DNA from 2 places in the Blastococcus sp. SYSU DS0828 genome. Region 2 is predicted to be linked to the other one. Evidence: riboswitches for the same ligand, from Rfam matches in the RefSeq annotation. Region 2 holds a riboswitch; the other holds the start of a gene.
The links. Region 2 has a riboswitch for S-adenosylmethionine ahead of ACI79Q_RS11355 (bifunctional o-acetylhomoserine/o-acetylserine sulfhydrylase). Riboswitches for the same ligand answer to the same signal wherever they lie in the genome.
Positions count from the first base shown of each region.

Region 1: it holds a riboswitch for S-adenosylmethionine, as region 2 does, so the genes downstream of both, thrC (threonine synthase) here and ACI79Q_RS11355 (bifunctional o-acetylhomoserine/o-acetylserine sulfhydrylase) in region 2, are expected to answer to the same signal.

Region 1 is NZ_JBJHAK010000002.1:72,296-75,688, forward strand. Features, by position in the region: gene ACI79Q_RS01970 (cold-shock protein) at 140-340, opposite strand; gene thrC (threonine synthase) at 567-1,868, opposite strand; SAM riboswitch class I at 1,881-2,009, opposite strand; gene ACI79Q_RS01980 (HAD family hydrolase) at 2,068-2,889, shown strand; gene ACI79Q_RS01985 (hypothetical protein) at 2,894-3,070, opposite strand; gene ACI79Q_RS01990 (ABC transporter permease) at 3,112-3,393, opposite strand, start outside.
Region 2 is NZ_JBJHAK010000011.1:134,280-137,672, reverse strand. Features, by position in the region: gene ACI79Q_RS11370 (thioesterase family protein) at 1-108, shown strand, start outside; gene ACI79Q_RS11365 (mechanosensitive ion channel family protein) at 218-1,114, shown strand; gene ACI79Q_RS11360 (hypothetical protein) at 1,111-1,635, shown strand; SAM riboswitch class IV at 1,723-1,838, shown strand; gene ACI79Q_RS11355 (bifunctional o-acetylhomoserine/o-acetylserine sulfhydrylase) at 1,881-3,173, shown strand; gene metX (homoserine O-acetyltransferase MetX) at 3,176-3,393, shown strand, end outside.

The DNA of each region.
Region 1 (3,393 bases), on a different contig from region 2:
TCGACCCCTGCGAGTGCAAGAACGGGGGTCGCTTCCCCCCTTCCAGGGGGTTCTCACCGTGGCCGGCGCGGCCCCGGGAACGACCGAGGCCCGGTCCCCCGTGGGGAACCGGGCCTCGGCCGGTGTTGCCGAGTGGTTCTCAGGCGCTGCGGACGGCGTCGGCCTGGGGGCCCTTGGCGCCCTGGACGACCTCGAACTCGACCCGCTGCCCCTCGTCGAGGCTCTTGTACCCGTCCATCTGGATGGACGAGTAGTGGACGAAGACGTCCTCGCCGCCGTCGACGGCGATGAAGCCGAAACCCTTCTCGGCGTTGAACCACTTCACGGTGCCCTGTGCCACGTGTGCTCCCACGTTTCGTGCGTGCGGCGCCCCATCGCTCTCGATGTGGCGGGGTCTCGCTCTTCCGCCCGCCGAACACGAACGTGGAACTCGAACCGCGCGAGACGGTACAGCAGAGAAGCGCAGGTGACAGCCCCACGCGCGCACGACGCACCCGGATCCGGCGACGACGTCGCCCGGACCGGGGAACCGACGGGGACTCTACGCCCCCCGCCGGACGGACCGCTCAGCCGATGAGACCGGCCGCCCGCACCGACTTCAGCGACGGCTCGACCCGGTGCGTGGGACCGACGACCGGCTCCAGCGGGTCGAGGGTCTTCAGGCCCTCCCCGGTGTTGAGGACGACGGTCTCCTTGGCCGGGTCCAGCTGGCCGCCCTCCACCAGCTTGCGCAGGACGGCGACGGTCACCCCGCCCGCGGTCTCGGCGAAGACGCCGGTCGTACGGGCGAGGTCGCGGATGCCCTGGACGATCTCGTCGTCCCCGACCCGGGCGACCGAGCCGCCGGTGCGGCGGATCGCGTCGAGCGCGTAGGGGCCGTCGGCCGGGTTGCCGATGTTCAGCGACTTGGCGATGCCGGTGGGCTTCACCGGCTTCACGACGTCCCACCCGTTGTCGAAGGCGGTGGCGATCGGGTCGCAGCCGGCCGACTGCGCACCGAAGATCGTCCACTCGGTCGCCTCGACGATGCCCGCGGCACTGAGCTCGCGGAAGGCCTTGTCCACCTTGGTGAGCAGCGAGCCCGACGCCATGGGGATGACGACCTGGGCCGGGATCCGCCAGCCGAGCTGCTCGGCGATCTCGTAGCCCATCGTCTTGGAGCCCTCGGCGTAGTAGGGCCGGACGTTCTGGTTGACGAAGGCGGTGTCCTCGAACTCGTCGGTCTCGGCGAGCTCGCTGGTCAGCCGGTTGACGTCGTCGTAGGAGCCGTCGACGGCGACCAGGGTCTGGCCGTAGACGGCCGACTGGACGACCTTGCCGGGCTCCAGGTCGCTCGGGATGAAGACGAACGACGGCAGGCCGACGCGGGCGGCGTGCGCGGCCACCGAGTTGGCCAGGTTGCCGGTGGAGGCGGCGGCGATCTTCGTGTACCCCAGCCCCTTGGCGGCGGTCGCGGCGAGGCTGACCACGCGGTCCTTGAACGAGTGGGTGGGGTTGGCCGAGTCGTCCTTCACCCACAGCCCGCCGGTGAGGCCGAGCTCGGCGGCGAGCCGGTCGGCGCGGACCAGCGGGGTCATGCCCGGGTCCAGCGAGACGCGGTCGACCGGGTGCTGACCCACCGGCAGGAGGGCCACGTAGCGCCAGATGTTCTGCGGCCCGGCCTCGATCTGCTCGCGGGTGACCGCCTTCATCAGCTCGGGGTCGTAGTCGACCTCCAGGGGCCCGAAGCACTCGGCGCAGGCATGCTCGGCGATGAGCCCGAACGTGGCGCCGCAGTTGCGGCACACGAGCCCGCGGGCGGGACACGGGGGGACGGGGCCACCGGCGCTGGAGTCGGCCTGGACGGATCCGGGAGCGGTGAGGGTCATGCGACGACTACCTCCTCATCTTCCCCGCAGCGGGCCGTCGAGCCGCGCGGGACGGAATTGGCACCTCCCGCTGCACGTGCGCGCAGGCGGCGGTTGCCGGGGCTTCGTCGGGCCGTGTCCCTCTGCCCCTCTGGATGAGTGAACGGCGTGAACTGTACCCAGTCGCGAGCCGGGGCCAGCGGCCGGACAGGATGGCCTGGTGAGCGCGCGCGTCGTCTACACCGATCTCGACGGCACGATGGTGGGTCCGCGGGGCTCCTTCTGGCACACGGCCGGGCGGGAGCTGACCGACGGGCCGGCCGCCGCGCTGCTCGACCTGCACCGCGCCGAGGTGGCGTTGGTGCTGGTCAGCGGCCGGACGTACGAGCAGGTGGTGGAGGCAGCGCGCATCTTCGCCGCCGACGGCGCCATCGCCGAACTCGGCGCCACCATCGGCTGGGGATCCGGGCGGACCACCCACCGGCTGCGGGGCGCGCTGCCGGAGGAGTACGGCGACCGCACGCCGATGGACGTGATGGGCGAGCTCGGCGTCGTCGAGGAGCTGATCGCCGCGCACCCGCGGCGGCTGGAGTGGCACGCCCCGTGGCACGCCACGCACGCGACCGATGCGCTGCTGCGCGGCCGGGTCGACGCCCTCGCCGTCGACGCCTGGCTGGCCGAGCGGGGCGCCGGCTGGCTGACGCTCAAGGACAACGGCGCGATCCCTGCGGCGTCCTGGATGGGCCTGGACGACGACGCCGCGCCGCCGCGGGTCTACCACCTGATGCCGCGCGGCATCTCCAAGGGCGCGGCGATCGCCTGGGACCTGGAGCGGCGCGGCCTCTCCCCCGACGATGCCGTCGCGATCGGGGACAGCGTCAGCGACCTGGACATGGCGCCCGCGGTGGGCCGACTGTGGATCACCGCGAACGGGGGCGCCGTCGACGGGATGGCCGAGCTGCTCTCCGCCCTCCCCAACGTGACGGTCACCGATGCCCCCATGGGCGAGGGCTGGGCCCAGGCGGTACGCGCGTCCCTGTGAGCGCTCAGCTGCTCCCGCCGCTCCCCGCACGGGACCGTCCGGCGACCAGCACACCGACGAGGACGGCCACCAGCACGATGACCACCAGCTCGACGGAGCCGATCGCGCCGAGCAGTGGCAACAGCAGGAGCAGGACGACGAAGCAGACGACCCCGGCCACGAGACCCCACAGTCCGCTCATGCAGGACAAGCTACGTCGGCGACGGCCTCGCGGGCAGGGGGTCAGCTGGTGACGTCGCGGCGGGCGAAGTGGCGGAAGCCGAGTGCGGTGAAGACGGCGATGTAGACCAGCGACTGGATCACGCCGCGGAACAGGTCGCCGTCGTCGACCGGCGTCTGCAGCAGGTCGGTCCAGGCGAACTCCTCCGCCGTCGGGAACCAGTCGCGGATCGACCCGAGCTGCTCCACCTGGTCGAGGATGGCGAAGACGAACATGGTGAACACCGCGCCACCGACCGCCGCCAGCGGTGCGTCGGTGATGGTGGAGAACCAGAACGCCAGCGC
Region 2 (3,393 bases):
CACGGCGGCACCGGGGCGGCGCAGTGCTTCGCGGTCCTCTTCGACGTCGACGGCCCGATCGGGCGGTCCACGCAGTCGCTGTTCGTCGAGCCGCGGGAGACGCCGTGAGCGATCTCTCCGTCACCACCGGCAGCGGGCGGCGGGTCGGGCTGGCATCGCCGGGCGGCGGTGCGCAAGGTGGAGAGGTCGCTTCCCCCGATGATCGGAGTGCCGCCCCGTGGACGCGCTGAGAGACGTGCTGGACTGGCTGTCCGGGCGGGGTCTCGAAGTGGTGCTGATCGTCCTCGGCTCGGTCCTGCTCGCCCGCTTCGTCGGCTGGGTGGGCGACAAGATCACCGACCGGATCGACCGGAACTCCACCGGCGGGGACGCGCTGGTCCGGTCCGAGGCGGCCAAGCACCGCCACTCGCTGACCCAGGTGCTCACCTGGGCGGCGGTCGTGCTCATCTACTCGATCTCGGTCTTCTTCATCCTCGACCGGCTCGGCATCCCGGTGACCGGCCTGGTCGCGCCTGCCACGGTGCTCGGCGTGGGCCTGGGCTTCGGCGCCCAGCGCATCGTCGGTGACGTGCTGGCCGGCTTCTTCATCATCACCGAGCGCCAGTACGGGTTCGGCGACGTCGTCTCCATCCAGGTCGTGGGCGGTGGCGACCCGGCGAACGGCACCGTCGAGGACGTCACCCTGCGCGTCACGCGGGTGCGCTCGCCCAACGGCGAGGTCGTGACCGTGCCCAACGGCCAGATCGTCAAGGTCGTGAACCTGTCCCGCGACTGGGCGCGCGCCGTCGTCGACGTGCCGGTGCCGACCACGGTGGACGTGAACCGGGCCAACGAGATCCTGCGGGAGGTGGGCCGGGAGGCGTTCCGGGACCCGGCGATGCGGCCGCTGCTGCTCGACCCGCCCACGGTCATGGGGGTGGAGACCCTCGGCCTGGACGAGGTGAACGTACGGGTGGTCGCCCGCACGCTCCCCGGCAAGCAGTTCGAGGTCGGCCGCGACCTGCGGGCGCGCATCGTCCAGGCCTTCCGCAGCCAGGGCATGCAGGTGCCGCAGCCCACCACCTCGGTCGCGGCGCGGGACGGCGCGACCGCCGTCCAGGAGGAGGTTTCGTGACCGCCCCCGACGAGCGCCGCGACCCGACCGACGCCACCGCCCGGGCCTCCGACGAGCCCGTCGTCAGCACGGCGCCCGCCGCCGCGGCCGCCGATGCCGGGGCGCCCACCGGCACGACCGCGGCCCCGCGCCACCGCTGGTGGTCGGCCGTGCCCAAGCACCTGGGCCGGGCGCGCACCTCCACGGTCGTGCTCGCCGTGCTGTTCGTCTCCGTCTTCGCGCTGTACCTCAACGTCAAGCCGCCGGCCCCCGGCGAGCCGGACACCCGGGGCCAGGTCACCGAGCAGACCGAGCAGGCCGAGGAGACCGAGCCGGCCACCACCGAGGAGACGGAGCCGCCGACCACCGAGGAGACGGAGCCGGCCCCGACGACGACGTCCCGGCCCAGCACCCCGACGACCGGCTCGCCGTCCCCGACCACCGAGCCGACCACGACGGCTCCGGAGACCACCGGACCGGAGCCGACCGGCGACACGGGGGACACCGGCGACGAGACCGACCCCGCCTCCCCGACCGGGTGACCGACGGGGCCGGTGTTTCACGTGGGACATCCGTCCCGCCACGGGGGCGTCGCGCACTCCCCTGCGGCGCGTCCTAGGATCACCTCGGCTCCTGAGAGGCAGCGCGAAGCACCTGGCTGGCTGCCCGGCAACCTCTACTCCGTCTGAGGTGCTCCAGGGGAAGAGCCGGCCGGGAGGCGCCCGCCCCCCGGCAAGGACGGAGCTCCCGTGCGCCGCGGGTCTCCGCGAGCGAGAGGAGACGGCGCATGACCGACCCGCAGAGCTGGAGCTTCGAGACCCGGCAGATCCACGCCGGCACGAGCCCGGACCCGGCCACCGGTGCCCGGGCACTGCCCATCTACGCGACGACGGCCTACCAGTTCCGCGACACCCAGCACGCCGCGGACCTGTTCGCGCTGGCCGAGATGGGCAACATCTACACGCGGATCATGAACCCGACGCAGGACGCGCTGGAGCAGCGCGTCGCGTCGCTGGAGGGCGGCGTCGCCGCGCTCGCCGTCGCCTCCGGGCAGGCCGCGGAGACCCTGGCGATCCTCAACCTCGCCGAGGCCGGCGACCACATCGTGGCGTCCGCCTCGCTCTACGGCGGCACCTACAACCTGCTGCACCACTCGCTGCCGAAGATGGGCATCACCGTCTCCTTCGTCGAGGACCCCGACGACCCGGAGAACTGGCAGTCCCTCGTCCAGGAGAACACCCGGGCGTTCTTCGCCGAGTCGATCGGCAACCCGAAGGGCGACATCCTCGACATCGAGACCGTCGCCGGTGTCGCCCACCGCAACGGCGTCCCGCTGATCGTCGACAACACCATCGCGACGCCGTACCTGATCCGCCCGCTGGAGTTCGGCGCCGACGTCGTCGTCCACTCGGCCACCAAGTACCTCGGCGGCCACGGGACCGTCATCGCCGGGCTCATCGTCGACGGCGGCACGTTCGACTGGACCGGCGGCCGGCACCCGATGTTCACCACCGCCGACCCGACGTACCACGGGGTCGTCTACGCCGACCTCGGCGCGCCGGCGTTCGCGCTCAAGGCCCGGGTGCAGCTGCTGCGCGACCTGGGGCCGGCGGTCTCGCCGTTCAACGCCTTCCTCGTGGTGCAGGGCATCGAGACCCTGTCGCTGCGCATGGAGCGGCACGTCGCCAACGCGCAGCGGGTGGCCGAGTTCCTCGAGGGCCACGACGCCGTCGAGCGGGTGAACTACCCGGGGCTGGCGTCCTCGCCGTGGCACGCGGCGCAGCAGAAGTACGCGCCGAAGGGAGCCGGCGCCGTCCTCACCTTCGAGCTGCACGGCGGCGTCGAGGCCGGCAAGCGGTTCGTGGAGGCGCTGGAGCTGCACAGCCACGTCGCCAACATCGGCGACGTGCGCAGCCTGGTCATCCACCCCGCCTCCACGACGCACTCCCAGCTCACGCCCGAGGAGCAGCTGACCACCGGGGTCACGCCGGGTCTGGTGCGCCTCGCCGTCGGCCTGGAGGGCATCGAGGACATCCTCACCGACCTGGAGGCCGGGTTCCGCGCCGCCAAGTCGGCCTGACGGTGGGCGGGTGGGTCGAGGGCGACCCGGCGGGCGACCGCCGGTTCCTCGACCTGCCCGGCCCGTTCGAGCTGGAGCGCGGCGGGAGCCTGCCCGGCGTGCGCATCGCCTACGAGTGCTGGGGCACGCTCGCGCCCGACGGCGGGAACGCGGTGCTGATCGAGCACGCACTCACCGGTGACAGCCACGTCGTCGGGCCGGCCGGGCCCGGACACCCGAC